DNA from 4 places in the Bacillus sp. J14TS2 genome. Region 2 is predicted to be linked to each of the others. Evidence: riboswitches for the same ligand, from Rfam matches in the RefSeq annotation. Region 2 holds a riboswitch; each other region holds the start of a gene.
The links. A riboswitch is a leader RNA that binds a small molecule or an ion and turns the genes downstream of it on or off. The one in region 2 is predicted to bind S-adenosylmethionine.

Region 1: it holds a riboswitch for S-adenosylmethionine, as region 2 does, so the genes downstream of both, KI375_RS21540 (SDR family NAD(P)-dependent oxidoreductase) here and KI375_RS06265 (O-acetylhomoserine aminocarboxypropyltransferase/cysteine synthase family protein) in region 2, are expected to answer to the same signal.
Region 3: it holds a riboswitch for S-adenosylmethionine, as region 2 does, so the genes downstream of both, KI375_RS12595 (methionine biosynthesis PLP-dependent protein) here and KI375_RS06265 (O-acetylhomoserine aminocarboxypropyltransferase/cysteine synthase family protein) in region 2, are expected to answer to the same signal.
Region 4: it holds a riboswitch for S-adenosylmethionine, as region 2 does, so the genes downstream of both, KI375_RS03305 (bifunctional homocysteine S-methyltransferase/methylenetetrahydrofolate reductase) here and KI375_RS06265 (O-acetylhomoserine aminocarboxypropyltransferase/cysteine synthase family protein) in region 2, are expected to answer to the same signal.

Annotation. Positions count from the first base shown of each region.
Region 1 is NZ_BORE01000017.1:2,595-10,500, forward strand. Features, by position in the region: gene KI375_RS21535 (Na+/H+ antiporter NhaC family protein) at 1-1,137, opposite strand, end outside; gene KI375_RS21540 (SDR family NAD(P)-dependent oxidoreductase) at 1,160-1,924, opposite strand; SAM riboswitch class I at 2,023-2,124, opposite strand; gene pbp4 (penicillin-binding protein PBP4(5)) at 2,314-4,356, shown strand; gene KI375_RS21550 (BlaI/MecI/CopY family transcriptional regulator) at 4,439-4,828, shown strand; gene KI375_RS21555 (BlaR1 family beta-lactam sensor/signal transducer) at 4,828-6,621, shown strand; gene KI375_RS21560 (glycine betaine uptake BCCT transporter) at 6,746-7,906, opposite strand, start outside.
Region 2 is NZ_BORE01000003.1:303,855-311,760, forward strand. Features, by position in the region: gene KI375_RS06255 (hypothetical protein) at 269-646, shown strand; gene KI375_RS06260 (peroxiredoxin family protein) at 643-1,254, shown strand; SAM riboswitch class I at 1,354-1,464, shown strand; gene KI375_RS06265 (O-acetylhomoserine aminocarboxypropyltransferase/cysteine synthase family protein) at 1,558-2,856, shown strand; gene KI375_RS06270 (homoserine dehydrogenase) at 2,939-3,910, shown strand; gene KI375_RS06275 (S41 family peptidase) at 4,178-5,617, shown strand; gene KI375_RS06280 (PDZ domain-containing protein) at 5,993-7,177, shown strand; gene KI375_RS06285 (thioredoxin domain-containing protein) at 7,762-7,906, shown strand, end outside.
Region 3 is NZ_BORE01000007.1:183,347-191,252, forward strand. Features, by position in the region: gene KI375_RS12575 (hypothetical protein) at 1-20, shown strand, start outside; gene KI375_RS12580 (hypothetical protein) at 84-716, opposite strand; gene yfkAB (radical SAM/CxCxxxxC motif protein YfkAB) at 817-1,947, opposite strand; gene KI375_RS12590 (class I SAM-dependent methyltransferase) at 2,039-2,665, opposite strand; SAM riboswitch class I at 2,835-2,939, shown strand; gene KI375_RS12595 (methionine biosynthesis PLP-dependent protein) at 3,011-4,132, shown strand; gene KI375_RS12600 (5-methyltetrahydropteroyltriglutamate--homocysteine S-methyltransferase) at 4,180-5,280, shown strand; gene KI375_RS12605 (flagellin N-terminal helical domain-containing protein) at 5,441-6,274, shown strand; gene glmM (phosphoglucosamine mutase) at 6,329-7,681, opposite strand; gene KI375_RS12615 (CdaR family protein) at 7,713-7,906, opposite strand, start outside.
Region 4 is NZ_BORE01000002.1:144,428-152,333, reverse strand. Features, by position in the region: gene KI375_RS03325 (SDR family oxidoreductase) at 1-285, opposite strand, end outside; gene KI375_RS03320 (exodeoxyribonuclease III) at 285-1,037, opposite strand; gene KI375_RS03315 (metal-dependent hydrolase) at 1,309-1,941, shown strand; gene metE (5-methyltetrahydropteroyltriglutamate--homocysteine S-methyltransferase) at 2,027-4,315, opposite strand; gene KI375_RS03305 (bifunctional homocysteine S-methyltransferase/methylenetetrahydrofolate reductase) at 4,434-6,269, opposite strand; SAM riboswitch class I at 6,430-6,535, opposite strand; gene cysI (assimilatory sulfite reductase (NADPH) hemoprotein subunit) at 7,096-7,906, opposite strand, start outside.

The sequences.
Region 1 (7,906 bases), on a different contig from region 2:
CCAGCAGCTTGCGAAAATATCCAATAGACTCGCTGATTTTCGCGGATCAATTTTATATTCATCTGCAATATTTTTAGCTAATGGACCGGTCATAATAATCGAAATCGTATTATTGGCTGTTGCGATATCTGCTACACTAACCAATCCGGCAATTCCGAATTCGGCACCCTTTTTTGTTTTCAACTTGCTGGTTACAAAGTTCAGCAGCCAATCAATCCCTCCATTATGTTGAATAATGCCTATCATACCACCAATAAGTACGGCTACAATAGCAATATCCTCCATACCTATAATTCCTTCTGAGACTGCTTTGATCAACCCCGTTGGTGTATAGGAACCATCGATTAAGCCGATGATTCCGGCAAAAAGCGTTCCTCCAAGCAGAACAACGACAACATTAATCCCTACTAATGCGGAAACCAACACAAGGATATAAGGAAGAATTTTAATGAAATTGAAAGGATATTCCCCAAGAGTCTGGATCTCATTTCCCATTGTTACAACCCAAAGAATGAGGGCTGTCACAATTGCTCCGGGTAAAATAATAAAAAAGTTTGTTTTGAACTTGTCGTTCATCTTTGTTTTTTGCGTACGCACTGCGGCAATCGTCGTATCTGAAATCATTGATAAATTGTCGCCAAACATGGCTCCGCCAATGACCGTCCCCATAGCTAAAGCCATTGATATTCCCGTTTGGTCAGCAATACCCATGCCAATTGGCGCTAAAGCAGCTACTGTGCCCATGGATGTCCCCATTGAAATGGAAATAAAGCAGCCGACAATAAATAATCCTACCATTAATAGATTACTAGGGATGAAGGATAGCCCCATATTCACGGTAGATTCAACCGCCCCCATCCCCTTAGCAGTTTCTGCAAATGCACCTGCTAATATAAAAATCACAACCATTAAAATAATATTGGGATGGCCAGCCCCTTTTGTAAAAATGTCTAATTTTTTTGTTAAGGTTTCCTTTCTGTTCATCGCTAATGCAACGGCTGCAGCAATAACAATCGCAACATTTAATGGCATATTCGAAAAGTCTCCGGAAATAATTCCATTCCCAATAAAAAGCAACACAAACACAAGCAATGGTAACAGTGCTAGAAGACTTCCTTTTTTCGTCTTCGTTGTCATAAATATCCCCCCTTAAACTTGATTAGTTCATTGTCATCCCGCCAGTAACGTTGATACCTTGTCCAGTCATGTAATCCGAGTATTCTGAAGCTAAAAAAACGACAACATTGGCAATATCTTTTGGCGATGCTGTTCTTCCTAATGGTACTTGAGAGTTGTCTTCTAAACGAATCGCTTCTCCATCTAGCCCTCGAAGTTCCCCGCCAATTACTCTTTCTGTCCTTTTCATATCCGTTTCTACGATCCCTGGACATACAGCATTCACATTAATTTGGTCTGGAGCCAATTCAATTGCAGCTACCTTTGTGATTCCCAATACTGCATGCTTCGAGGCTACGTAACTTCCCATCAAGCGATAGCCATTTTTTCCAGCTTGGGAGGAAATATTAATAATTTTCCCGCCTTCCCCTTGGGCCTTCATAACTTTGGCGGCCGCTTGCATGCATAAGTATACCCCTTTTGTGTTCACATCCATCGTCCGATCCCAATCTTGTTCTTTAATATTCACCATATAATCCATCGTGGAAATTCCTGCATTGTTGACTAGAATATCCAATCTCCCGAAGTGATTTGTTACTTTTTTTATCATCGCTTCTACTTCATCGCTTTTAGATACATTGGTTTGAACATAATATAGATGATCATTTGCGTCCTTTTCTGACATGGACATATCAGCAACCGCCACTTTTGCACCACAATCCAAAAATGCATCGGCAATTGCCTTTCCGATTCCATTTGCCCCACCTGTGACAATGGCTACTTTTCCCGTTAAATCCATCGAGTACATTGGTTGTCCTCCTTTGAGATGTCTTTTCACTTTTACCCAATAAAAAAACCTCTTCATTTGAATGAAAGAGGCTTTAAAAAAACATAGTAGACTTCCTCTTCTCATCTTCAAGTAAGTAACTACTGGAATTGGCACAGTACTTCTAAGAGTCCGCTGCCGAGGCTTCGTAGGGCCAGTCCCTCCACCTCTCTAGATAAGAAATAGCATACAATATGTAATTGACTATTAATAAGTTACCCTAAATAACTATGCAAGTCAACAGAGGCTGTTTTACGTATTGGCTAAATCCTTAAGAGCATGCTATAATGATTTTAATTACTACGTGTGTAGTTTTGCTCATTATACTACATTTGTAGTATTTAATAATAACTAAAGGATGAGATGAATATATGACTAGTCGAATGAGAAGAAACAAGCGACGAATGCTTCCTTATATAATAATAATATTTCTCTTGCTCATAGGGATTGGGGGATTTGGTTACTTTCAATTTATACATGCAGGTGATCGCGACCAAGTTCAAGAATTAGCGGATCATTTCCTGCAAATTTTAGAAGATAAAGAGTATGAGGATTTGGGTGATGTACTTGATAAGCAATCATACACAGCGCTAGACTATACTTTAGACGAAGTAAAAGATAAATATGAAAAGATTTTTAATGGCATCCCTATTCAAAACATCCGTGCTACTAAGGTAAACATAGATGAAATAAATCATAATGAACAAATGCTTTCATTCCAACTAAGTTTCACCACACCTCTAGGTAACATGGATAAATTGCATTATCAGGCAAAGCTTGTGAGAAAGGATGATGATTATTTTGTAGAATGGGATCCTTCTCTTATTTTTCCAGAAATGGAGGGAAAGGATAAGGTAGCCTTTCGTGTTTCCCGAGCGGAACGTGGTGAAATTCATGACCATGCTGGCAATAAACTGGCTGTTAATGAGGATTTTAAATGGGCAGGTGTCATTCCGAAAGACTTGGGTCAGGGGAAGGAAAAAGAAAGTAGTCTTGAAAATATAAGTAAACAATTTAATATTTCACTGAATGATTTGCATGAAACACTACAACAAGATTGGATAAAAGACGATTTATTCGTACCTCTTAAAATCATTGAATCTGATAAAGTAAAGCCATTGCCTGGGGTTGCCTACCAAGATACTAAGGTTCGTTATTACCCTTTAAAGGAGGCAGCAGCTAATTTAGTCGGTTATATTGGTAAGGTCACAGAGGAGGATTTAGAAAAAAATCCAAATTTATCTGAAGAAAATATGATTGGAAGAATGGGGTTAGAGCGAGCTTTTGATAAGGAATTACGGGGAAAAGATGGCGGGGAGCTTGTTATCGTTGATGAACAGGGAGAGAAGAAGCAAGAAATTCAAAAGGTAGAGAAGATGGATGGTGAAAATATTCAATTAACCATCGATGCCTATATTCAAGAGAAAGCCTATGAGCATTTGAAAGAGAAACCAGGAGCAACAGTTGTGATGAACCCCGAAGACGGTGGTCTCTATGCTTTGGTTAGTTCGCCGTCGTTTGATCCTAATAAAATGGTGCAAGGGATATCGCAGGATGATTACAATGAATATGCGAATGATGAGAGAAAACCATTTCTTTCTAGATTTGCAGTCGGTTATGCACCCGGGTCAACATTTAAGACGATCACAGCAGGCATTGGCCTTGATGCAAATGTGACACAAGTAGATAAGGTAAGAGAAATAAGTGGTTTAAATTGGCAAAAGGATAAAAGCTGGGGAGGTTATTCTGTGACCCGTGTTTCTGATGTAAGTGAGGTAAATATGAGGCAGGCCTTAATTTACTCTGATAATATCTATTTTGCCCAAGAAGCATTAGAGATAGGAGAAAAACGTTTCAGAAAGGGCTTAGACCAATTCATCTTTGGGGAAGAATTAGATTTACCCATTGCTATGAAGCCCGCGCAAATATCGAATCAAGATACATTTGATTCAGAAATCCTCTTAGCTGATACGGCATATGGACAAGGGGAATTATTGATGACTCCCATTCAGCAGGCTGTGATGTACTCTGCTTTTCGGAATGAGGGAAATATCATTTATCCGCAATTATTAGCAGATAAAAAAGAAAGAAAAACGAAAGCTGCACTCACAAGTAAATCAGTCAATGAAATAAAAGATAGCTTGGTTGAGGTAGTTGATGATCCAAATGGAACGGCCCATAGTCTGTATAACCCAGAGCATCATTTAGCTGCCAAAACGGGCACAGCTGAGTTAAAATTGAAACAAGGTGAACAAGGGAATGAAAACAGTTTTTTACTTGCTTTTGATACAAATGAGTATGATTTTTTAGTTCTTTCACTTGTAGAGAATTATACTTCCGGAAACTCTGCAACCCAGCTAAACCAAGCGTTTATAGAAGAATTATATGCCTATTTCTCAAAAATGGGCACATAACATATGCGCTGCTTGATTTGACCGCCTGCGTATTTATTTTATATAATAAATACTACACATGTAAGAGTAGGGGGTTTGAAGAATGAGTGAGATTCCGCCAATATCGGAAGCAGAATATGAAGTGATGAAAATTGTATGGAAGTATGAGCCGATCTCAACTCCCGAGGTTGTCGAGAAGGTTATGGGGAAAATTGACTGGAAACCAAATACCATTCATACGATGCTTGCACGTCTAGTAAAGAAAAAGGTATTGCAAACGAGAAAAGATGGAAGAGTGTTTGTTTACACATCACTTGTTCAACAGCATGAATATGTTGAACAAAAAAGTGAACTATTCCTTAAACAGTTTTTTAATGGTGCTCTAAATTCTATGGTGTTAAATTTTATTGAGAATGATCAACTGTCAGAAGAAGATATAGATGAATTAAAAGCGATATTATCTGAAAGGGAGAAGAAGAAAGGGGGAGAATAATGGATGCCTTTATACATCGTTTTATGCTAAGTACTTTGCTAGTTACTTTGCTGATTGTCACGATTCTTTTGCTTAAAAAGGGATTGAGCAAGCATCTTTCTATTAAAGTGCATTATAAAATTTGGTACTTTCTTTTCGTTCCCCTAATGACGCCCTTTTTTCCATGGGATTTTTTCAAACTTGGAGCAATCCCAACGCTTTTTACAAATATATTCACGCAAAATACAGCGAATTCCCTTAAGCAAAAAAGTATGACTGGGTCCACAATCTCTCAAGCGGAAAACAGTGATCTATTACGCGATTTTGCTATATCGGTGAATAGGTCAACTCCAGAATTTGTGTTCACTATGGGGTTAATCGTTTGGGTAATTGGCATAGTTGTCTTAGCTGGATGGATTATCTATTCACATGGCCAAATCCGCAAAATTAAAAAGTCGGCTTCACTTATAAGCAATCAAAAAATAAGCGATCTGTTAGAAGAGTGTAAGAAGATTGTCGGGGTCAGAAGAGAGATCACTTTGCAGGAGACTTCAATGATCAACTCCCCGATTACCTTTGGGATGATAAAGCCATCTATCCTTTTGCCTTTACATGCTCAAAGGGAATTTTCATTGAATGAATTAAAATATGTTTTTTTACATGAATTAAGCCATCAAAAAAACAAAGATGTGCTCGTTAATAATCTGATGTGGGCCTTGCAAATCTTGTATTGGTTTAATCCATTTGTTTGGTATGCTTTAAAACGGATAAGAATCGATCGTGAATTAGCTTGTGATGCATCTGTGCTAAGTCTGATAGATGAAGATAACTATATCGACTATGGGCATACAATTCTTCATTTTGCGAGAGGAAAACATGATCATGTGTATGAACAATTTGTTCCAGGAATAGGAGGAACGAAAAAGCAAATAAAACAAAGAATCCTTAGCATTGCGAAGCATACTGAGGATTCACAATTATTGAGACGGAAAAGTATAGCCATTTGCATAGCCTTAGGCATGTTTGTGCTATGCCTGACACCCTTCACTAATGCTGTAGCCAGTTCTGATGTTTATGCATTCGATGAGGAAGAGGTTATATATGAAGATTTAGCTCGTTATTTTCAAGGATATAAAGGCAGTTTTGTTTTATATGATGCATCCGAAGATCAATATCATATTTATAATCGGAAGATGAGTGAACAAAGAGTTTCTCCTAACAGCACCTATAAAATCTACTCAGCCTTATTTGCCTTAGAGTCAAATGTGATAACACCTGACAACAATGTACAGACCTGGGATGGTGAAGTTCACCCTTATCCAGAATGGAATCAAAACCATAATTTGGATACAGCCATAGGAAGTTCAGTGAACTGGTATTTCCAGAATCTTGATCAGAAGGTAGGCAAAAAACAATTACAACATTATGTTGATAAAATAATGTACGGAAATGAGAATCTTTCCGGGCAGCTGGATCAATATTGGATGGAATCTTCATTAAAAATTTCTCCAATTGAACAAGTGGAATTATTAGTTGCGTTACAAGAAAACCGCTTCGGTTTCAGAGAAGAAAACATTCAGGCCGTTAAGCAAGCAATCTCAATTGAGAAGAAAGCACAGGGACAATTACATGGAAAAACAGGCACAGGTACGATTAATGGAATAGATGTGAATGGTTGGTTTATTGGCTATATCGAAAAGAATCATCATTTTTATTATTTTGCTGTTAATATTCAAAATGATGGGGCTAACGGTAGTAAAGCAGCTGAGATCGCCAATCACATTCTCCAGGATAAAAACATTTATTTGTATTAATGCTGTTTACGCCTAAACCAAAGAATCCCGGATTCTAATATAGAATCTCGGGTTTTTTGGTGTGCAGGAATTTATAAACTTCTGGCTTATAGGTAAATTGCAGTTTTACACTTTCTTAGGAGCCTTATTTTGATGACTTTTCTGCTTTTGGTTCCCTGGGTCTTCGCACAAGTCCCAGCCTTTTTTTCTCACTGGCCAATGCCTTATAAAGCGAGAACATCATCAGGATCATGATAATGGAGAATGGTAAGGCCGCAATAATTAAAGCGTTTTGTAATGCGTCCAAGCCACCACTATATAAGAGAATAGAGGCCATAGCTGCTGAAATAATTCCCCATGAAAGCTTAACAGTATTGGGGGGGGTAAGAGATCCATAAGTTGTCTGCATACCTAATACAAAGGTTGCAGAGTCTGCAGATGTGATAAAAAAGATCGCAACCAAAGCAATCCCGATAAGTGACAGGACGATAGAAAACGGCATTTCATGAAAGACGGCAAATAACACTTCTTCTGTTGCAAATTGGGTCAAATCAATTGTTCCAACTTGCTGAACATCAATCGCTGCTGTACCGAATACAGCAAACCAAATAAAGCTGACAATAGCTGGAGCTAAAAGAACTCCAATGACGAATTCGCGAATAGTACGTCCCTTAGAAACCCTGGCAATAAATATACCAACGAAAGGTGACCAAGAGATCCACCAAGCCCAATAAAAGATGGTCCAACCATCAATCCATTCTCGATGACTAGAATCCAAAGGGGCAACCCGAAAGCTCATTTGAATTAAATTTTGCAAATAAAGTCCGATCGTATCCGTAAACATATTCAAAATTAATAAGCTAGGGCCAAGGATAAAGACTAAAATAAGTAATAATACAGCTAAAACCATATTTGTGTTGCTTAGGTACTTGATTCCTTTACTTAATCCGGACCAAGCTGATATTAAGAATAAGACGGTAACAATAGCAATAATGACAAGCTGGACCGGAAAGGAAATGGGCACATTAAAAAGGTAAGAAAGTCCACCATTAATTTGAGCGGCTCCAAAGCCTAGCGTTGTGGAAACCCCAATGACCGTAGCTAGCACAGCGATGATATCAACCAATACGCCAATTCGGCCTTTTGCATATTTACCTAATATTGGCTCTAAAGTGGCACTAATTAAGCCGGGCCGGCCTTTCCGGAAATTGAAAAAGGCAAGGCTTAATCCAACAAATGCATATATCGCCCATGCATGAATTCCCCAATGAAAGAACGTATAACGCATCGATTCCTTTACTGCTTC
Region 2 (7,906 bases):
AAGGCGATATTTGTCTTTGGAAAGTGAGGGATGATTCATTAAGTGGTATACCATTGGTACATTAACGATTCCCGCTTCTTGGATTGCGATTGTCGGTGCCTGCATACTCACAGCAGCAGGCCTATATCTCTATAAAAAGAGGATAACAGCAGAGTGGTATGGAAATGCTGTTTTTATATGGCTGGTAACATGGAAGTTCAGTGTCCTTCTCTTCCAATTTCCGATGATATGGGCTCACCCCTTATCTATTTTATACTTTAATGGCGGTGTGAAAGGATACTGGCTTGGTTTTGCAGTAACAATTTTTTATACATTACATAAGGTTAGACTTCGGAATTTGCAAGTGGTGAATATGTATCAAGCTTGGATTTGCTCCATGATTGTATATGAGGTACTCCAGGCTATTTTGGATCAAGGCTCTTTCCTATGGATGGGAATGCAATTATTCATCGGTGGAGTATTCATATTATTCGTGTCGAATAAAAATCAGTTATTATGGAAAGAACAATTACTGATTCTTTATACAGCTGTGCAGGCGATATTTTATTCCCTTCATCACTCTTTACTATCCATTCCAATGGTCACTTATTTCCTCATGGCTATAATCTTAGTGATAGCTCTGCGAAAATGGGAGGTTTCATCATGACGAAGAAAATATTTGGCTTTAGTCTTTTAGCGATTTTAGCAGGGGTTTTAGTCATTAATATTGTCCAAGAAACACAAGCGAAGAAAGAAGTGGAAGAAACTCAAGAACAAGTTCTCCAGCTGAGGCTGGAGGCTGCCACCGAAACATCCAATGGCGTTTATTCGGAAGGCTTAGCCGAAGGGGATATTCCACCTGATTTTGAATTAGAAACATTAGCTGGTGAAAAGTTCAAACTATCTGGCCTACATGGAAAGAAAGTATTATTGAATTTTTGGGCAAGCTGGTGTGGTCCATGTAAAGCAGAAATGCCCCATATGGAGAAATTTTATCAAGAAAAAGTGGAAGAATTAGGTGTAGAAGTGATTGCTGTGAATCTTACTTCCGGTGAACGTGTTGGTAATAAGCGAGAAAAAGTTGAAAAGTTTGTCAAGGAGTATGGATTGCATTTCCCTATTCTGTTAGATGAAAAGGGAGAAGTGGGCGATAAATACCAGGTTATCTCTATTCCGACAAGTTACTTTATCAATTCCAATGGATTAATAGCGAAAAGTATTATCGGTCCTATGGACGAAGAAATGATGGAAAGGCTTGTAAAAGATTTAAAATAGACAATTAACAACAAATAATGGATATATTATTTGAAAATAAGGTTGACTTCTTTGAGAATAATAGACTATACTTGATGTTAATAACAGTGAATCGTAATACTCTTATCAAGAGTGGCGGAGGGATAGGCCCTGCGATGCCCAGCAACCTTCAGAGGAATTATTCTGAAAAGGTGCTAATTCCTACAGACTGCATGGTCTGAGAGATAAGGAGCGGAAATACAATCAAACCCTCTTCTTATCAGAAGGGGGTTTTTTGACTAGTGTTAGCGATAAGGATGATATCATTAAGGAGGATGAGAGGGAATGTCACAAGAACAATATAAACCAGAAACCTTATTATTGCACGGAGGACAAGAGCCAGATGAAACAGGAGCACGCGCTGTTCCAGTACATAGAACAACCTCTTATGTGTTTAAAGATTCGGAGTATGCGCAAAAGGTATTTGGATTAGAAGTACCGGGAAATATCTATACAAGGATTACCAACCCAACGGTTGATGTATTTGAAAAAAGAGTCGCTTTGCTTGAAGGGGGTACGGCCGCTGTTGGTCTATCATCTGGAATGGCAGCCATTGCTTTTTCGATTTTGAATATTACACGTGCTGGTGATGAAATTGTTGCGGCCACGGATCTATATGGAGGTACGTATAATCTATTTGCTGTGACACTGCCAAAATATGGAATTAATGTGAAGTTTGTAGATCCGAAAGATCCGGAAAATTTTCGCAAAGCAATTACGCCTAAAACGAAAGCACTTTTTGGTGAGATTATCGGAAATCCAAGCTTGCATATTTTTGATGTGGAAGCTGTGGCAAATATTGCGCATGAAAATGAGATTCCACTTATTGTTGACAGTACTTTTGCTACACCTTATCTTTGTAAGCCAATTGAGTGGGGAGCGGATATTGTCATCCATTCTGCAACAAAATGGATTGGCGGCCATGGAACGGTAATCGGTGGGGTTGCTGTCGATGCAGGAAAGTTTGATTGGAATAACGAGAAATTCCCTGATTTTGTAGAACCGGATGAAACATACAATGGGCTTCGTTATGGGATTGATGTACCTAATGCTGCCTTTGCAACAAAATTACGTGTGCAATTACTACGTGATTTTGGACCATGCTTAAGCCCAGATAATGCTTTCCAATTATTACAAGGGTTAGAAACATTACATTTGAGAATTGATAAACATATAGAAAATGCAAAAGCCGTAGCAGAATTTTTAGAGAATCATGAAGCGATTGAGTGGGTATCATATCCAGGCTTAGAAAATCACCCATCCAATGAACTAGCACAAAAATATCTACCAAAAGGTGCTGGCTCAATTATCGTATTTGGTATTAAAGGTGGAAGAGAAGCAGGAAGACAAACCATCGACCATGTGAAATTATTTTCCCATGTTGCGAATGTCGGAGATGCAAAATCATTAATTATCCATCCTGCTTCCACAACGCATCAACAATTAAGTGCAGAAGAGTTAAAGGTTGTTGGGGTAAAGGAAGAATTAATTCGTATCTCGGTTGGTCTTGAAGCTGTTGAAGATATTATAGCTGATCTTAATCAAGCGATCGGAAAAGCCGTAGAAAAAGTGTCTGTAAAGTAAGGCAAAGAAAGCTAGGAGGCTGGCGCCATGCGTTTCAGTCTCCTTTTTTTAAATGACATCCATGAATAAGGGGGAGAAATAGGTGCGAATCATTAAAGCAGCACTATTAGGGCTTGGCACAGTTGGAGCCGGCGTTTATGAGGTTATATGTAATCAGCAAGAAAAATTAAAGGAGCTTATTGGAGCCGAAGTGCAGGTAGTAGCGGTGCTGATTCAAGATGAAAAGAAAGAGCGGGAAGTAGCAGAAGATGTTATGGTAACAAATAATATTGAAGAAATTTTAGCAATTCCAGGGCTTGATGTCCTCTTTGAGTCGATTGTCGGTGCTGAACCAGCGCATCATTACCTGGATGAAGCCATTAAGCATGGATGCCATATTATTACAGCCAATAAAGAAATGTTTGCTAAACACGGAGAAGGTTTATTGGAAAAGTCGCGAGAAAACAATGTTCAAATTGGCTACGAAGCGACCGTTGCAGCCGGGGTTCCCGTTATCCGCACCATTCAACAGCAACTACAATTGAATAAAATTGAGCGGGTTCAAGCATTGCTAAATGGTACCTCTAATTTTATTTTAACGGAAATGAGACAGAAACAACTTCCGTTTGCCGAAGTGTTAAAAACAGCTCAATCCCTTGGCTTTGCCGAAGCTGATCCAACGAATGATGTAGAGGGAATCGATGCTTTCTATAAAATTATGATTTTGAGTCAGTTGATCTACGGGAAGCAACCACCGTGGAAAACAGTTGAGCTCCAAGGAATAGCAAGCCTTTCACAAGATAAGATTTCTAATTCTAACGGCCGTTTTAAGCATATTGCAGAGTTGGAAAAGGTAGGAGATCGTATCCAGGCGTTTGTTCGTCCTGTTGAAATCGATAGCGGGCATCCTTTATATTCTGTTGAAGGTGTAGATAATGCAGTCGTGCTGGAAACTTCCTTGGCTGGAAAAATCATGATCCAAGGACCGGGAGCGGGGAGTAAACCAACAGCTAGCGCTATGTTAGAAGATTTTATTAGTATTTTTCAAAGTAATAAAGCAGCTGTCCTAAATTAGTTATAACTTGTCCCCTCATCGCATAGGATTTATAGAGGCTATTCATAAAGGAGAATGGATGAAGAGATAAACGGCTAAAATGGATAAACGGTTAAGTTCGCGTCGTCCTGGCAGCAGGCTTAAAACGCAGCGTCCTGTTGCTTCGCCTGCCACTAGTACGTCCCTGTCTTCGCAACACCGTTTTGACCGTCGTGTGGGCCTCCGTCCGCATGTCTTCGCCGTTTTGACCAACATCCTGTTGGCCTAATTGCGGTGAGGAGGAAACGTATGAAGAAAAGGTGGCTGGTTATCATTTCCGTTTGTTCATTCCTTTTAGGAGCAAGCGGTATATATGCGAGTATGGTGTGGATTCTTCCGAATTGGCAAGAGACACAAGGGAGTCAAGAAGCAAAAACGGGGCAGATACTACCAGCTATGGAAAAAGTAGCAGAAGCCTATGAGTTAATCCAACAGGCTTATGTAGAAGAAGTAGATACGAAGAAATTAACCCAAGGTGCGATTCAAGGAATGGTTGCGACATTGCAAGATCCCTATTCTGTGTATATGGATGAAGAAACCGCAGAAAGATTTAATGAGAGTATGGATTCTAGCTTTAATGGAATCGGAGCTCAAATTGCCATTCAAGAAGGAAAGCTTGTGATTATTTCCCCAATAAAAAATTCCCCCGCTGAAAAGGCAGGGCTAAAAGCAAAGGATCAAATTATTAGGATTGATGGGGACCCTGTTGATGGGTTGGATTTATACGAAGCATCGAGTAAAATTCGTGGAAAAAAAGGAACAACGGTGACACTGGATATAACGAGGACTGGTGTATCTAAGGCGCTCACATACGAGATTGCCAGAGACGAAGTCCCAATTTTGACCGTTTTTTCCGAGGTGAAAGAGAGTGGCGGAAAGAAATTTGGCTATGTTGAGATCACTTCTTTTGCGGAGGCAACAGCGAGAGACTTTGAGGCAGAATTGAAGGAACTGGAAGCGGAAAAGATTGATGGCCTTGTGATTGATGTACGGGGAAATCCGGGTGGTATGTTAATTAGTGTACAAGAAATCCTGACTCAATTAGTGACAGGGGATAAACCCTATGTTCAAATCGAGGAGCGTTCAGGTAAAAAGCAAACCTATTATTCGGAATTGAAACAGCAGAAAAACTACCCTATTACTGTACTTATGGATGAAGGCAGCGCCTCTGCATCAGAAATTCTGGTGGCCGCTTTAAATGAAGTCAATGGTACAACCTTGATCGGTACAAAAACTTTCGGCAAGGGGACAGTGCAGCAACCAATTCCTTTGGAAGCTGGAGGTAATTTAAAATTAACGATGGCGAAATGGTTAACCCCTGATGGGAACTGGATACATGGTAAAGGGGTTAAACCTACGATTGAGGTTCAGCAGCCAGCCTATTTTAATGTACATGCCATTGAATACAAGGAACCATTCAAAATAAATATGAATGATGAAAATATTAAATTTGCTCAAGAGATGTTGAAAGGATTAGGATTCTCTCCAGGCAGAATCGATGGTTATTTTGATGAACAAACGGAAAAAGCTGTGAGAGCCTTTCAATCGGTCGAGGAACTGCCAGTAACAGGGGAAATTGATGATCAGACAGTAGCAAAATTAGAAGGAAAAATTGCTTCTTTTATAAAAGATGAGAAAAATGATATTCAATTGCAAGTTGCTTTAAAATCCTTACAAAAAAATAAATGATGAATGAACATATTTTCAGTTGAAACGGATGTTCAAAAGAGATAGGCTAGACATTTTTGAAAATTTCAGATGTCTAGCCATATTTTTATTCTTTTTCTTCTAATGTCTGGTAAAATAGAAGTTATAGTGCGTGTTCAAAAAGGAGGATAAAAAGGACCAAGTCGGCTAAAGGTGCTGACGTCCTGTCAGCAACACCGACACTAGTACATCCTGTACGTCGAAAGTTCGAGGCGGCGCAGTTTCGAGCAGCGGAATGTATGCATTTAGATACATGAGCAGTACAGAAACAAGCCAACGAAGAAATTCGCAGTGTCATTTTTACCGGACTGTTTGAACATTCTTTTATATTAATGTTCGGAAGGGATGTGGAGGGACTTGGAATGGACCATAGAAGTTGCTAAAGGGATAGGGCGAATGTTACTTCATCCTATTTTCTATTTCTCAATAATATGGGTGGTATTGGCGGGGTTCTGGAGAATAAAGCGAGAACGACGTGATTTTCATATGAAAGTACATACTATTTTTCTTGAGCTGAGACATTTATTTCCTGTGGGGATACTCGTTGGAATACTTCTATCCATTGTATCTATTTTGCTAGGTTTGACCTTTCCGTTACAACTGCTATTAATAGTAGCGGTTGCTACGATTGTATTAACTATTATTGGAAATGCTAGATTGCTATCAGCTGCTTTCACGATTGGCATCCCTTTACTACTAGTAAGCTCATTGTCTCTATTTTCCATTGAATGGGACTTCCTTGATTCGTTGGATTCGAATTATCTGCTTGGCGCATCTGTTATGTTGGGCTTATTAATGGTTGCTGAAGGGATGCTCATGATAAAAAATGGGTTGAAGGATGTCTCACCTAAATTACGGACAAGCCGTAGAGGGTTAACAGTAGGGGCTTTGCAAACAAAAAGATTTTGGCTTCTTCCTACTTTTCTTTTTCTTCCTTCTGGTGCCTTAACATTGCCTTTTGATTGGTGGCCTGTTATATCGTCTGGATCTGAGGGATATTCTCTTGTGCTACTGCCATTTTTGCTCGGTTTTCAACAGCAGATTCAAACGGAATTGCCTGGTGCTGCTGTTAAGCGAATGGGGAAAAATGTTTTTGGCCTTGGCTTGCTTGTTCTCATCGTAGGAATTGTGAGTGTTTTCCTCTTACCTGCATATGCTGCAATTACGACATCGGTATTTGCTCTAATAGGAAGAGTTTGGCTTGTTTACCGACACCGTATAAGGGAAAATAACAATCCGTACTACTATGCTCCAAGAAATTCTGGTGTTATGGTTTTGGACGTGCTGCCCAATTCTCCAGCTGAGAAAATGGGACTCAAAACAGGCGAAGTTATTCAAACCTGTAACAAAGTAAATGTTAATAGTCAGGAAGAAATGTATCAGGCTTTATCAAAAAATCGAGCATATTGTAAATTAGAAGTGTTTGATCATAATAATGAAATCCGGATTGTTCAAGGAGCTTTATATGAGGGAGATCACCATGAACTCGGCATTCTTTTCATAGAAAATCAGAAATTTGGTCAGCCTGATCAGGTTGGTTAAGGAGAAAAGCACAGGGTCTTTTTTGAAAGATGAGTCCATTTCATAATTATGGATCAAAAGATAAAACACGAATGTTATAGTGATTCAAATGCCTATTGTAAACTTTGCACCAGTTGATTGGAGCGGAAGGCGGCTACTCCTCGGGGATAAGCGTGATAGGTGAGAACCCGCAGGAGCAAGTCCATCGGCGTTGCGACGTACAGGATGTACTAGTGCAGATGAAGGAAGCGACAGGACGTTGCGAACTTAGCGATCCTCTGCATAAATAACCTGAGGCAAAGCTTGTCGCCGATAGGCGGTAGTCTTGCGCTTTTCTTAACATCCTCTATAACAGAAAATAACGGAAAAGTTCACGAAGAAGACATTGTTTTGTAACGGAATGTTAGTTTACCTACCTTCCAGGGGTATGATAGGATTAACAAAGGAATTGAAGTGATGTTTCCCTACAGTGGAAAATATTTGTTTTCATTGGTGGTCTAACCCCCATATTGACAATTCTCTAGTTACTGTGAGAAGGGAATATCGTGAACTAAAAGGGGGAGAACCCCCATTTCTTTACTAGAAAAAACCTGGAGAGGTGCCAAATGAATAATAAGAAATTAATGATCATTACGATTGCGGTCGTTGTGATTGCCGTCGCTGCTATTATCATTTTGAATCAGAAACTGGATCAAGCAGATCAAGAAAATGCGCCAAAAGTCGAACACCCCAATATTGATAATCAACCTA
Region 3 (7,906 bases), on a different contig from region 2:
TTGTGCAAATGCCCCAATAAGAAAAAGCAGGACATAGCATCTCCCTGCTTTTTTATCATTTCAACCTAAAATTTTTAAATTAATCAGTTTTCCCTTTTCCGAAATAGGAAAGAGATCAAAGCTACAAGGAATAGCAGACCTATTGGAGCTAGCAGCCAGATAATGAAGGGAATACGCTTCCCCTCTTTTTGATTTTCTGTATGATCAATATCTTTTGGTATACTTTCCCTTTCGTTCTCTTTTTCTATTAGACTGATCTTATCTGTCGGACTTTCCCCTTCACCTAATATTTCTAAATCTTCTTGTGCGGCATGAATTGTATTTGTTCGGTCACAAATGTTCGTCGATAATGTATCGGCACCATACAAGTCTGTGTCCGACTTATATGCGTAACCTAAATACTCCCGTCCCTTTGCAAAATCAAACCCACAATCGCCACCACCTAGACCTGTTGAAATGATGACTTGTGATTCCTTTACACCCTTCCAGGTATTATTTACCTGAAGTAAAACTGATTTGTATCTGTATCCCGATCTGTTCACTTTTTCTTTTATATTTAAAACCTCTCCTGAAAAGACAGCTTTTGATTGTTCAAGTCCTTCTTCTACCTCTGGTAATTCCGCACAAGAACAAGCCTGCACTGGGATAGGCAATCCATATACAAAAAGCGCACTAAACAGAACAAACATCAGCAAGAACAAGTTCAACTTTTTCAACATTCCCCCTCCTCTTCAATGATCCTGTTGTTACCGTTCAACAAAAACCATTGATATCCTGCCTTTCTTTTTTATTGGGAGAGGAAAATAAATGGTAATCTTAACCTTGTGAGGTGATTCTCTCTTCCTTTTCTTGAAAATTCTCATCTTGATAATACGTATTTTTCACAAGTAGATTAGGGCCCAAACATTTTACTGCAGGGCAATGACAATTTAATGATGTTGCTGTTTTTGTTTTCATCCATGTTTCATAAGCATCGGGCAAGGAAGTGGTTTGTACATTCCCTAACGATGGCTCATCTCCGAAGTCCGTTACAATGATCTCCCCATTAAATATATTCACATTAAGCCGTGAGCGCCCGTCCGGGTCATTTCGGATTGTCACATTGGGCGATTGATATAATCGTTTTAATAACGTGAGATCTTCCTCAGAAGCACTACATGGATAGAAGGGAAGAGTTCCAAACATCAACCAAGTCGATTGGTCATGATGATCTAATAGAGACTCAATCGCTGTCCGCATTTCAGCTAAAGTTAATGTTTCTAGTTTACTAGCAAAATCAACTGGGTACATTGGATGGATTTCATGGCGGGCGCACCCCATCTCCACTACCTCATTATGGATTTTTTCGAGATAAGGAAAGGTCCGTTTGTTTAACATCGTTTCTGCAGAAACTAACACTCCCGCTTCAGATAATTTCTTTGCGTTCTCAAACATTTGCTTTAAAAACCTACCACGATTTTCTCTCGATGGCTTTCGATCCATATTCGCAAAGCCTACATCGACAAATTCATCTTCCGTTCCCCAGTTATGTGAAATATGCATGACATCCAAATAGGGGATAATTGATTCATAGCGGCTAAACGGAAGAGTTAAATTTGAATTTACTTGCGTCCTCACTCCTCGGGTATGCGCATATTCCAAAAGAGGTTGCACATATTCCCGCACCGACTTCTTAGACATCATTGGTTCCCCACCCGTAATACTCAGGGTTCGAAGATGAGGAATTTCATCAAGTCGTTTTAACAGCAATTCGATCGGTAAGGCATCAGGGTCACGATCTTGCAATGTGTAGCCAACTGCACAGTGAGCACAGCGCATATTACATAGCGTTGTTGTCGTAAATTCAATATTGGATAACACCATCTCCCCAAATTCGTTCACATCCATATACGCTTCCCATGGATCATAGGCTGTCGTAATAGGCTGCAGTGTTTCCTTTACATTCATTTGTTCCATCCTTTCCATACACAAGCGGCTATTCCAGATAGCCGCTCAAAAAGTAGGTCATTCTCTTCACACTATCTTTATTCATCACAAACTAGAATTTATTCTTCTCTACTTTAGCAGAACCTCTTTTTCGAAAAATACTTTGGACAACATGCGCTACACCTGTATGTCCCTGTCCCTCAATTCTTTCTACCTCACCAATATAAAAATGTTGGATAAAATAATCTGAAAATCGGCTCAATAGTGTTGCTGGGTCGCAAAGATTTTCAATTTCCTTAGGACCGCCCGTTCCATATTCAATCTGTTCCTTTGTGTATAATTCACTTACGTAATAGCCCCCAGGCTTTAAGGCCTTACGAATACCCTCTACTGTCCTTTCAAAAATAGGAGTTGGGAAATGCCCAAATATATGTATAATCGCATCCCATTCTTCCTCTTCCCATGCTACGTCAGCTAAATCATGCCATTCAGTGTTGACAATCACGCCGCGATCTTCAGCCAATCTTTTCGTCTTTTCAATCCCAGATTGGGCAAAATCCCACGCGGTTACATCATATCCTCGGGAGGCGAGAAAGACCGAATTCCGCCCCTCTCCCTCGGCAATACAAAGAATTTTCCCCTTAGGTAATTGCTTTGTCGCCTGTACTAAAAACAAATTAGGCTCTTTGCCATAGAAATACTCATCCATTGAAAAACGTTCATGCCATTTTGAATTCAATCTAGAGCCCTCCTTTTCCACTTCTTCTATTTTAACATAAGCGAAACTAGTCCTTCATTCTTAGCCATTTAAAATTCCTTTTGAGATGAATAGAAAAAACCCTTGCCTTTTTCGGAAATATGTACTAAAGTATAAATCATTAAACCTTTCGAAAAATTATATAGTGTTTTTCTTATCCAGAGAGACGGAGGGATTGGCCCTTTGATGTCTCAGCAACCGGCCTATAAGGCAATGGTGCTAATTCCAATAGGTTTTCAAACCTAGAAGATAAGAAGTTCGTTTTCAATTATGAAGACCTTCTTATCACAAGAAGGTCTTTAATTTTTTTAGAAGAGGATGAAGATTATGCCAGTCAATAATATTGAAACAAAACTTGCACAACTAGGAAACCGCACAGATGAAAAAACTGGTGCTATCAATCTACCTATTTATCTATCAACTGCTTATGAACACCAAGGACTTGGTCTTTCCACAGGTTATGATTACTCGAGGACGAAAAATCCTACTCGCTCTGTACTAGAAGAAGGAATGGCGAATCTCGAATCCGGTGATGCTGGATTTGCCTGTAGCTCGGGGATGGCAGCCATTCAACTAGCCCTCTCCCTATTCCGATCAGGCGACGAAATTATTGCCTGCACTGATTTATACGGTGGTACGTATCGTTTACTCAAACAATACGAAGAATCCTATCAGATTCAAACCACTTACTCTGATTTTGATAATCTGCAAGCAACGGAAAAGCTCATTACACCGAAAACAAAAGCATTGCTCATCGAAACTCCCACAAACCCATTAATGCAGGAAATCGATATTGAACAATGCGGGAAACTAGCGAAAAAACATGACCTATTATTGATTGTCGATAATACTTTCTTAACACCGTACTATCAACGTCCACTTGAATTAGGCGCTGACATTGTAGTTCATAGCGCGACCAAGTATATCGGTGGACATAATGATGTTGTGGCTGGGATTCTAGTCGCAAAAGGTGGAGAGATTTGCGAGCAGCTTGCGAACAACCATAATGCAGCAGGAGCAATTTTATCACCACTTGATTCTTGGCTGCTCGTGAGGGGATTAAAAACACTTCATCTCAGAATGGAAAAGCATACAGAAAATGCGAGAGAAATCGTCAAATATCTAGAAAACGAGGACTTTATTACAGATGTTCTTTACGCCGGGAAAGGCGGAATGATCTCTTTCCGGATTCAAGACAGTGAATGGGTAGACCCTTTTCTACAAAATTTACAGCTCATTGCCTTTGCTGAAAGTCTAGGAGGGGTTGAAAGTTTTATCACGTATCCAACGACTCAGACCCATGCAGATATCCCACGAGAAGAACGAATCAAAAGGGGCGTATGTGAACGATTATTACGTTTCTCAGTTGGTGTAGAAAAGGCTGATGACCTAATCGCTGATGTAAAACAAGCCTTTCAAGCAGCAAGTCAAACTTTTGCCAAGAGCTGAAGTAACGATCCAAACTTATTAAAGGGAGATAACAAACCATGACAACTATTACAAAAACAAAAGCTCCATTCAGAGCGGACCATGTAGGAAGTCTATTACGACCAGATAGCATTCATCAAGCGAGAAAGGATTTTAAAGCTGGAACCATTACAGCGGAACAATTACATGAAATTGAAACCAAAGAAATTAAACGTATTGTTGATAAACAAATTGAAGCAGGCCTAGAACTTGTAACAGATGGTGAGTTTAGACGCCGTTTCTGGCATACAGATTTTCAAGAACATCTTACTGGCATTGAAGGCTATGTGCCAGAAGTTGGCTATATTTTTAATGGAGAAGAAGAAACCGAAAAATATAATGTACGAAACACCGGAAAGGTCTCTTTTAACCCTGATCATCCTCATGTGAAGGACTTTATTGAATTTAATGAAATTGTCGGTGGACGTGCAGTCGCTAAACAAACGATTCCAAGTCCTAACCAATTATTTAATGAGGGCATTCGGGATGTGACGATCTACCCAGATATCGAAGACTATGCTAAAGATGTGATCCAAACTTATCGTGATGCGCTAAAAGCCTTCTATGATGCAGGCTGCCGCTATCTACAATTTGATGATGTTTATATCGCTGGTTTATCTTCACCAGATATCCCATTCAATGATGGAGAGTTTTCTCGTGAATACTTAATTGACTTAGCTTTACGAGTAGTCAATGGGGTGTTAGAGGGAAAACCGGAAGATCTCGTGATAACGACTCATTTATGTCGTGGAAATTATCGTTCTAACTGGGCTTTTGAAGGAAGCTATGCATTAATTGCACCAACTTTATTTGCCAAGGAAAAAGTGAATGGCTTCTTCTTAGAATATGATGATGATCGTTCGGGTGATTTCAAACCACTTGATCATATTCCAAATGGTGGAGCACAAGTCGTTCTTGGGCTAGTCACTTCCAAAAATGGAGAATTAGAAGATCGTAATGCAATTATTGCGCGTATAAAAGAGGCTTCTCAATATGTTCCATTAGAACAACTATGCCTAAGCCCACAATGTGGGTTCGCCTCCACCCATCATGGGAACAAATTGACCGAAGAACAGCAATGGGAAAAACTTAAATTTATTGTAGACATTGCTAAGGAAGTTTGGGGATAAAAATATTTGACTAAAGCATAGAGAATCCAGCCGATTCTCTATGCTTTTGCTTTAAAACGCTGATTCCGTGCCGACTAATATCTATATATGATGCCTTTACTTTAAAATTCATATTCTCTGCCGATATTAACAATAGAACATGTATAAGGGAGGGAGTTATTTGCTGGGGAAATGGTATAGTACAGGGTTATCGCTCGTCCATCAGATGAATCGCCATTTAACGGTATCCCAACGGGCACTAGAGCGTATTTCTACAGGAATGCGGATCAATCGAGCTGCAGATGATCCCGCCGGCCTCGCAATTTCTGAAAAAATGCGCGCTCAAATTCGCGGCTTACAGATGGCTGGAAGAAATATTCAAGATGGCATTTCAATGTTACAAACAGCTGAAGGCGCTTTAAACGAAACCCATTCTATCCTGCAAAGAATGCGCGAGCTGAGTATCGAAGCAGCCAATGACACATTAACAAACGCAGATCGGGAAGCACTTGCTACTGAATTTGACCAATTAAAGGAGGAGATTGGCCGGATTGCGAGAGATACCGAATTTAATACCATGCCGTTATTAGACGGTTCTAGAACCAGTGTACACATTCAAGCAGGGGCCAATGCCGGGCAAACGATTGAGTTATCCTTTGGAAATATGAATGTGGGAGCCCTCAATTTGGACGATATCTCTATCAACAATCGAGAAGACGCGGATAAAGCCATTGATGCTCTCGACAAAGCGATTCAAACAGTCTCCTCTGAACGCTCTAAAATGGGTGCCTATACGAATCGATTAGAGCATGCTTATAATAATGTCTCCACAATGGAAGAAAACCTGGTTGCAGCAGCATCAAGAATTCGTGATGCTGATTTAGCAAAGGAAATGATGGATTACACGAAGGCGATGATTTTATTACAAGCCAATCAATATGTTATGCGTCTTCATATGCAACAGGCTTACTCAATCCTAAAATTGCTTGATCCTCCGCCAACTCGCTATCGATAGCAACAAAAAAGCTGCGAAAAATGCTAACCGTCAGCTTTTTCGCAACCTTTTCATCTATTCTTCTGCTGGAAGACCCATTTCTTCCTGGACAACAGCGACAATCCGATTTGAGAATGCCTCACTATCTTCTTCTGTTGCTGCCTCTACCATGACCCGTACCAGCGGTTCAGTACCAGATGGACGGACAAGGATACGGCCATTTCCATTCATTTCTGCCTCTGTTTCTTCTATAATTGCTTTGACCTTCTCATTAGCAGTTACATGATATTTATCCTTTACACGCACATTGATCAGTGTTTGTGGAAACTTCTGCATGCCCTTTGCTAACTCTGACAATGGTTTTCCTGTCAGCTTCATAATATTCACAAGCTGAAGACCGGTTAGAAGTCCATCACCTGTTGTATTATAGTCCAAGAAAATAATGTGGCCTGATTGTTCTCCACCCAAATTATAGCCATTCTTTTTCATTTCTTCTACTACATAACGGTCACCCACAGCTGTTTGAACACTCTGGATCCCCAGCTCTTCCAGCCCCTTATAGAAGCCTAGGTTGCTCATAACCGTTGACACAACAGTTGACTGTTGCAAACGTGCTTCTGCTTGCATATGTTTCGCGCAAATATAGAGAATATAATCTCCATCTACGACTTGTCCATTTTCATCAATCGCAATAACTCGGTCGCCATCTCCATCAAAGGCTAGACCGATATCAGCTCCTTTTTCCTTCACAAAGGCACCAAGAGCTTCCGGATGGGTTGAACCCACTCCATCATTGATGTTAAGGCCATTCGGAGATGAACCCATTGTCGAGATATCTGCATCCAAGTCCGCAAACAGATGAGTTGCCAAAGATGACGTAGACCCATTGGCACAATCTAATGCGATATGTATATCTGTAAAGTCTTCATCAACTGACTGCTTTAAAAATTGCAGATACTTTTGTCCACCTTCAAAATAGTCATTGACCACTCCCAATGACGCACCTGTTGGACGAGGTAGCTCATCGTCAGCATCTAATAATTGTTCAATTTCACTTTCTTGTTCATCTGATAATTTAAAGCCATCTGGTCCAAAAAATTTAATACCGTTATCTGCAACAGGATTATGAGAAGCAGAAATCATGATTCCTGCTTGTGCCCCTAAGACCTTTGTCAAATAGGCGACTCCAGGAGTCGTAATGACCCCTAGACGCATAACCTCTGCCCCAATTGATAATAATCCAGATACAAGGGCACCTTCTAGCATATGGCCTGAAACCCGGGTATCTCGGCCGATGAGAATTTTAGGGCGTTCTGTTTGGTTAGCCAAAACATAGCCACCGAATCTTCCCAACTTAAATGCTAATTCTGGTGTAAGTTCACTATTTGCAACCCCTCTTACTCCATCAGTTCCAAAATATTTACCCATTCTGATTCTCGCTCCTTCTGAAGAAAATGAATTATCCATTTTCTTTATCTCTTATTCGCACTTTTACCTTCTTTTGTGATAGTTCCCATTCTACTTTCTCAGGTGCTTCCACTTTAAGGTCAACCTCATGAGTGCCCGCGCTCAGGCCCGCTAAATCCATCGTGACATGGAATTGCTCTTTTTTCGCCTTCTCTATATCTTCTTCCTCACCAAGCACTTTTAAAT
Region 4 (7,906 bases), on a different contig from region 2:
ACCTAAGGCAAAACCAGCATTATTAATGAGAACATCAATAGAAGGCAGATCGGAGAGAAAAGAGCTAAGCTTTTGTATGGATTGAGAATCCGTAATATCTAATGAAAAAAACTCAATAGAGCTATCTTTCACGCCTTCTTGTTTACATAACTTTATTATGTTATCCTTGTTTTTCAAATCCCTCATGGTTGCCAGAACATGGAAATTTCTCTTTGCTAACGCGATTGTCGTGATCAATCCAAAACCACTTGACGCCCCTGTAATCAGTACTGTTTTTTTATTCATCAATCTATCTCCAACATAATAGGACAATGATCGCTCCCCATAATATCACAATGAATCTGAGCATCTACAAGGCTCGTTTTTAATCTTTCAGATGTAATAAAATAATCAATTCTCCAGCCGATATTTCTTTCCCTTACTTTGTTCATGTAGGACCACCAGGTATAGGCCTCTGTTTGATCTGGGTAAAAATAACGAAATGTATCAATAAATCCATCCTCAAGAAAAAGGGTCATTTTTCCTCGTTCTTCTACAGTGAAACCAGAATTTCCCTGATTTGATTTAGCATTCCGCAAATCTATTTCTCTATGAGCCACATTTAAATCCCCACAAAGAATTAGTGGCTTAATTTGATCTAATTGTAAAAGATATAATCGCATCCTCTCTTCCCATTGTAGACGATAAGGAAGTCTAGCCAAGTCTCTTTGTGAATTGGGCGTATACACATTAACAAGGAAAAAATCTTCGAATTCAAGTGTAATAATGCGCCCTTCCTCTTCTTCCTCTGCCTCACCTACTCCATATTTAACGGAAAGAGGTTCGATTTTTGTAAAAACAGCTGTTCCAGAATACCCCTTTTTACGTGCGTAATTCCAATATTGATGATAACCATCTAAATCTAATTCGATTTGCCCTGCTTGCAATTTCGTCTCCTGCACACAAAAAATATCCGCATCGACCTCATGGAAAAAATCCAAAAATCCTTTACGGACACACGCTCGTAATCCATTTACATTCCAAGATACAAGTTTCATTGTTTTTACCCCTTTAAAGTTTAAATTTTACCGGACTTTTTGAACACTCTCTTAAACATAATATTTTTATTGTGACATTTTTCTCTCTATCAAACAAGTGATCGGCTTGTTATAATGAGAAGATCGTGAAGAAAAGCGCAAGCGCCCTAGTATAGGAAGAAAACTAAATTCGCGCCGTTGGATTCGAATCCTACGAGCCTCTCGGGACTAGGCGCTAAAGCTGGATCCTAACACTAGCAAAATTTTATTCTTTTAGAAAGGACAGAGTATCATGGACGGAAAAACACATTTTATCGCGGGAGCTTTGATCGGATTTGGCGTTGCCCAGTATACCCATGTTGACTTGGTGACAACGGCTTCCTTTACCCTTTTGGGAGGATTTTCTGGCTTGGTGCCAGATTTAGATGTTTCAGGTGTTTTAGCTAGAAAGCTATCAATTAATAAAAAATGGGCAATTCTTGTTCTCGGGTTCATTGGTCTATATTTGATGTCCTCGAGTTTTTTAAGCCCCAATACATATTGGTCAAAGCAACAAGGAATTTTACTAGGATCTGGCTTCCTCATTTTCCCGCCCCTTTTTATGAGGCAAAAATGGATGTTAACCTTAACAGGTATACTGGTTGGGGTGCTCGGTTTCTATTATAGTAGCGTATGGATGATCATGTTTGGGATCTATATTGGGATCGCTTCTCTTTTGCCACATCGTTCGCTGACTCACTCCCTTTTAGGTCTGTTCTATTTTGCTGCATTGGGCCATTACATGGAGAGAGAAGTCCTCCTAGAAGGACTGATGTTTGTTTGTACAGGAGCTTATGCAAGCCATCTTATTTTAGATATGAAGTGGATTCCAAAAAACCGAAGAGGTGTAAAACTATTTTTACCTTTTTCAAAAGTTGAGCTATAAAGCGAGACTGCTAATCTCTGAGAAACATTCCACAAAAAGAAAGCCGCATTCGCTAAAGGAATGCGGCTTTTTAACAATGGTGTCCTTAATTTTTCAGGGCTTGAAGCTGTTCTTCTCTGATTTCCTTTGCCACCTCCACCATAACTTTTAAAGCAGCGATGGTTTCTTCTTCTTTTCTTGTTTTTAGGCCGCAGTCTGGATTAATCCAAAATTGCTTCACTGGGATCGTGGCAAGAGCTCGATACACATTATTTTTTAACTCTTCTTTAGCCGGTACACGTGGACTATGAATATCGTAAACACCTAAGCCAATTTCCTTATCATACGTATTTTCTTCAAATGTCGAAATGATTTCTCCGTGGCTTCTAGATGTTTCAATCGAAATCACATCAGCGTCTAGACGATTGATCGCATCATAAATATCGCCAAAACTGGAATAGCACATATGTGTATGAATTTGCGTGCTATTTTTTACGGTTGCTGTTGCTAGTCTAAAAGCATGAACAGCGTGATTTAGATAGGCTTCCCAATTTATTCTCTTTAATGGAAGTCCCTCGCGCAAGGCTGGTTCATCCACCTGAATGATCGTGATATTATTTGCTTCTAATTCTTCAATTTCCGCACGGAGGGCAATAGCGATCTGATTTAGTACCTCAAATTCAGAAATATCATCACGCGCAAATGACCAATTCAAAATTGTAACAGGACCTGTTAGCATTCCTTTTACATGCTTATCTGTCAATGATTGTGCGTAGACACTTTCTTTGACAGTCATTGGATTTTCGAAGGAAACATCTCCGAAAATAAGTGGAGGTTTAACACAACGCGACCCATAGGACTGTACCCAACCAAATTTTGTCACTTGAAAACCATTTAACTTTTCGCCAAAATACTCTACCATATCCGTACGCTCAAATTCACCGTGGACTAATACATCAAGGCCAATATCTTCTTGAATTTCAATCCATTTCTTTGTTTCTTTCTCAATAAATTGCTCGTAGTCTGCGGTGGGTAGATCGCCTTTTCTCCAACGTAATCTTTCTTTACGAACTTCAGCAGTTTGTGGCAAGCTGCCGATTGTCGTAGTTGGTAATAAAGGAAGTTGTAATGCCTCCTGTTGCTCTACAATTCTTTCTGAGAATGGAGATATTCGGTCTACTTGTCCTTGTTCCAAATTAGCGTAACTCTGTGCATCCCCACGATAATCAGACTGGTTTAATCTTTGAATCGCTATCGTACTTTCATTGATTTCTTGACTAATTTTCTCTTTACCATTTTTAAGTCCATCGGAAAGTATCGCAATTTCTGTTAACTTTTCATCCGCAAACGACAAACCTGCTTTAATGATGGGGTCTAAAGTTTTTTCTAGTTCCTTGGTTATCGGTACATGTAGCAATGAGCATGATGGCTGAAGAATGATCCGGTCTTTCTCGACAATTTGTTGAATGATTTCTAAAACACCCCATGTTTGCTCTAAATCTTTTCGCCAAACGTTTCTTCCATCAATAACACCAGCAAATAGCACCTTATCTTGTGGAAAACCAAATTGACGAATGACTTCTAATGTATCCCCGTGGACAAAATCGAGTCCAAAACCAGCAACAGGGAGATTAATCAACTCTTCGTAATGATGAATTGACTCAAAATATGTTTGCAAGGCAATGTTTAGATTCGGCACAGCATCCGCGATCGCCTGATATGTCTGTTTAATAAGAGGAATTTCTTGTTCAGCTAACTCTGTTACGAAAATAGGTTCATCGATTTGTACCCATTCTACCCCCTCTGCCTCTAACTCTTTCAAAATTTGAATATATAAAGGGAGTAATTCCTCTAACAGGGTGTTGAATTCTGTTTCTTTATACCCCTTACCAAGCTTCAAAAAGGAAATTGGTCCAAGAATGACTGGTTTCCCTTTAATCCCTAATTCCTCTTTTGCTTCTTTATAGAAATGAAGTGGGCGATTTTCTACCAAAATCGGTTTTGCATTATCAAATTCTGGTACGATATAATGATAATTCGTATTGAACCATTTCGTCATCTCTGAAGCATATGCTTCCTTTGTTCCTCTCGCGATAGCAAAGTATGTGTCTAATGAAGAAGCTGATAAACCACTATTTTGAAAACGTTGAGGTACAATACCAAACATAAGTGCTGTGTCCAATACATGATCATATAAAGAGAAATCTCCCACTGGAATTAAGTCAATCCCTGATTCCTTTTGCTTTCTAAGCCCATTCAAACGGATCTCCTTCGTGGTGTCTAATAACTCTTGTTGGGAAATACCTCCATTCCAATATTTTTCTAATGCCTTTTTCCATTCACGCTGCTCCCCAATTCTCGGATAGCCAATATTAGATGAATTTATTTGTGTCATGTCAATCTTCCTTCCTGTTTGTTTTTTAAATGCGTGTTCAAAAAAGGACCAAGTCGGCTAAAAGCGCTGACGTTCTGTTAGCAACGCCGACATTTGTTGTGCTTTTTGAACAACCTCTTTAATGTAGTATTTCAACATTTTGCGTTTTTTCTTGAATATAGGTTGCTAATTCAACAGATAATTCGTATTGAATAAATGGAGTAATTAAATAGAATCCCTTAAAGTAATCATAGGCGACATCAATTAATTCTTTTGCAATGGCAAGCCCTTCTTGTTTGGCTCTCTGTGGATCTCCTTCTGTTTTAGCCATTCTGTCTCTAATATTGTCCGGAAGCTTGATACCAGGCACTTCGTTATGCAAGAATTCTGCATTTCTGGCTGAAACAAGTGGCATAATGCCGATATAAATAGGAGCTGTCATATGTTTGGTTGCTTCCCCTACTTCTATCATTTTTTCTGGAGAAAAGATTGGCTGCGTTAAAAAATAATCGGCACCATACTGTACTTTTTTCTCCATACGCTCAACTGATTTCCCAAGATTACGAACATTCGGATTAAAAGCAGCTGCAACATGGAATTGAGTCTTTTGTTTAAGCGATTTTCCCGAAAAAGAAATGCCTTCATTAAATTGTTTGATCAGCTTGATTAATTCAAAAGAGGTTGCATCATAGACAGATGTTGCTCCAGGAAAGTCACCAATTTTAGTCGGGTCACCAGTAATGGCCAATATATCACGAATTCCTGCTGTATGTAGCCCCATAAGATGTGATTGTAAACCGATTAAATTCCGGTCCCGACAAGTCACATGAACCAATGAATTTAGATCAACTTCCTTTTTAACTAGAGACGCCATTGTTGCATTACATATTCTGGGAGATGCTAATGAATTATCAGCTAATGTCAACCCATCCACCCCAGCTTCTTTTAAGGCGTGTGCTCCTCTAAAAAAGGGTTTTGTATCTAGGTGCTTTGGCGTATCTAATTCCACAATAACGGATCGATCTGTTTGAATTTTTTCAAATAAAGATGGTGCCTTTTCAACCTGCTGGTCTTGGATAAAAATCGGCTTTTGTTTGATTACCTGCTTCTCTTCAAGCGGCACTAAATGTTGGCGTCCTTTGACCAAAGCTTGGATATGCTCTGGCGTTGTTCCACAACACCCTCCAATTAATCGAACACCTTGATCACGGAAGCGTCGAACAAATTCTGTGAAATAAGTTGGTTCGGTTTTGTACATAAACTTCCCATCTTCATATTCTGGCAAGCTTGCATTTGGATAGGCTGCTAAATAAGCCGATTTTGAAAGCGGAACAGACTCTAAGGCTCTGACCATATGATAAGGACCGAGACGGCAATTGATCCCAACAACATCGGCACCTAAATCATCAAGCTGTTTTAATGCCTCTTCAAGTGGTGTTCCATTTTGCAGTACGCCAGGTTCATGCATTGTGACGTTTGCTATGATCGGTACATTCGTTTCATCACGAGCTATTTTTAAAACGGTTTTTATTTCTTCTAAATCATAATACGTTTCTAAGATAAGGCCATCTACACCCTCAAGCAGCAATGCATATAGTTGTTCTCGAAAACCGCGTTTTATTTCCTCTGTTTCACTAGAATGTAATCCAGCTCCATGAACCCCCCCAATGGTTCCTAGTACAAATGTTTCTTTACTTGCTGCTTGTTTCGCAAGACGAACAGCAGCTCTGTTTATCTTCGTTACTTCCTCTTCTAATCCATATCTTGAGAGTTTCAAATAATTAGCACTGTACGTATTCGTTTGGATTACGTCAGCACCAGCTTCAACATAGGCTTGATGCAACTGCAATACTTCATTAGGGTGTGTAAGATTTAATTGATCAAAACAGCGATCAATCCCATAGGAATATAACAGTGTTCCTGCAGCGCCATCCCCGATTAAAATTTCCTTTTTGAGACGTTCTAATAATCCCAATAAACTACCCTCCCTATATATTTTGGAAAACTATTTAGAGTGGTGGCTCTTTTTGGTCGCATACAAATCGACATAGAGAGAGCAATCTGCTTACCCTATTCTTCCAAACAAAAAGAGCCTACTCCGATAAGAAGAAGGCCCTTTTTTATAAAAAGGATTCTTCTTATCTTTCAAGTTGTTTCCAACTTGTGGATTTAGCACCTTTCCATAAAATGGTGGTTGCTGAGGCGTCTTAGGGCCATTCCCTCGACCTCTCTTGATAAGAATGAAATCTTTATTTAATTTTCTTGTTTCACTCACGTGTTAGAATTAATTTTTAATTCTATAAACATTATAAGGTTAGTTGGTTTAAAAAACAAGAGAAAATTAGTTTTTTTTGAAATTTTTCTACTTACCAGCAATTTATAAAATTTTAGCGTAGCTCCTCGAGGCAAATAACTTGAGCCAATGAAGGAAAAAAGCCCCTTCCTAAGTTCAAGAACATTTGCTTGTCGGAGGCCATCAGGATGTAGGTCAGAACAGCGTTGCAACGTACAGGACGTACTGGTGCAGACGAAGCGACAGGACATCGCGGTTTGAGTCTGCCGTTAGGACGGCGTGAATTTAGCCTTTCTTCCTAGATCAAGGCGCTTGTGCTTTTGTTCTGGTTTAAGGAATTATAAAATTGGAGCTAGTGGATAAGTAGCTTACCTTGCAGTTGGTGTCTAGCTCCAGGCGCCATCGGCTCGAGGTCAAATAACCTGAGCCAATGAAAGGCAAAGAACGCCTTTCTTTGTCTCAGAACATTTGCTTGTCGCCGATAGGCGGGCGCCTTGCGCTTTTCTTGTTAATCATGAAAATCAAGCCCTGAGTGGACCTCTTTTACATATCCTAAACGAATGACAAAGTCGCCAAATCGTTCTTTTTCTTTACGTTCCTTCGCAAAATGACTTATGATTGGCTCTAATTCACTTAATATTTCCTTCTCCCCAATATTTTCGCGGTACAGTTTATTTAAACGATCTCCTGTAAAACCGCCCCCTAAATAGACGTTATATTTTCCTGGGGCCTTTCCTACAAAACCAATTTCTGCTAATGCTGGTCTTGAGCAACCATTGGGGCAGCCAGACATACGAATGACGATTTCCTCTTCACGGAGCCCTGCCTTATCTAATAATAAGTCAATTTTATCAAGCAAGGAAGGTAAATAGCGTTCCGATTCTGCCATCGCAAGGCCACATGTTGGAAAAGCAACACAAGCCATCGAATTTCTACGTAAAGCGGTATGATGCTCTCCGTCAGTTAATCCATATTGTTGAATAAGCGCTTCGATTTTCGGTTTTAAAGCTTCTGATATGTTTCCAATGATTAAGTTTTGATTAGGAGTCAAGCGAAAATCCCCTGTGTGAATTTCAGCTATTTTCCTTAAGCCTGTCATCAATTTATAATGTTCCCAGTCCTTAATTCGGCCATTTTGAATAAAGAGTGTAAAATGCCACTGATCATTCAAACCTTTTACCCAGCCATAACGATCCCGATTGTGCTCAAACTGAAAGAATCTTGCTGGTTGTATCTCCCAACCTAGTCTTGAATGCAATTCCTCAATCAGCCAAGGCATGCCGCGCTTATCAATTGTGTACTTAAATCGAGCATTTTTC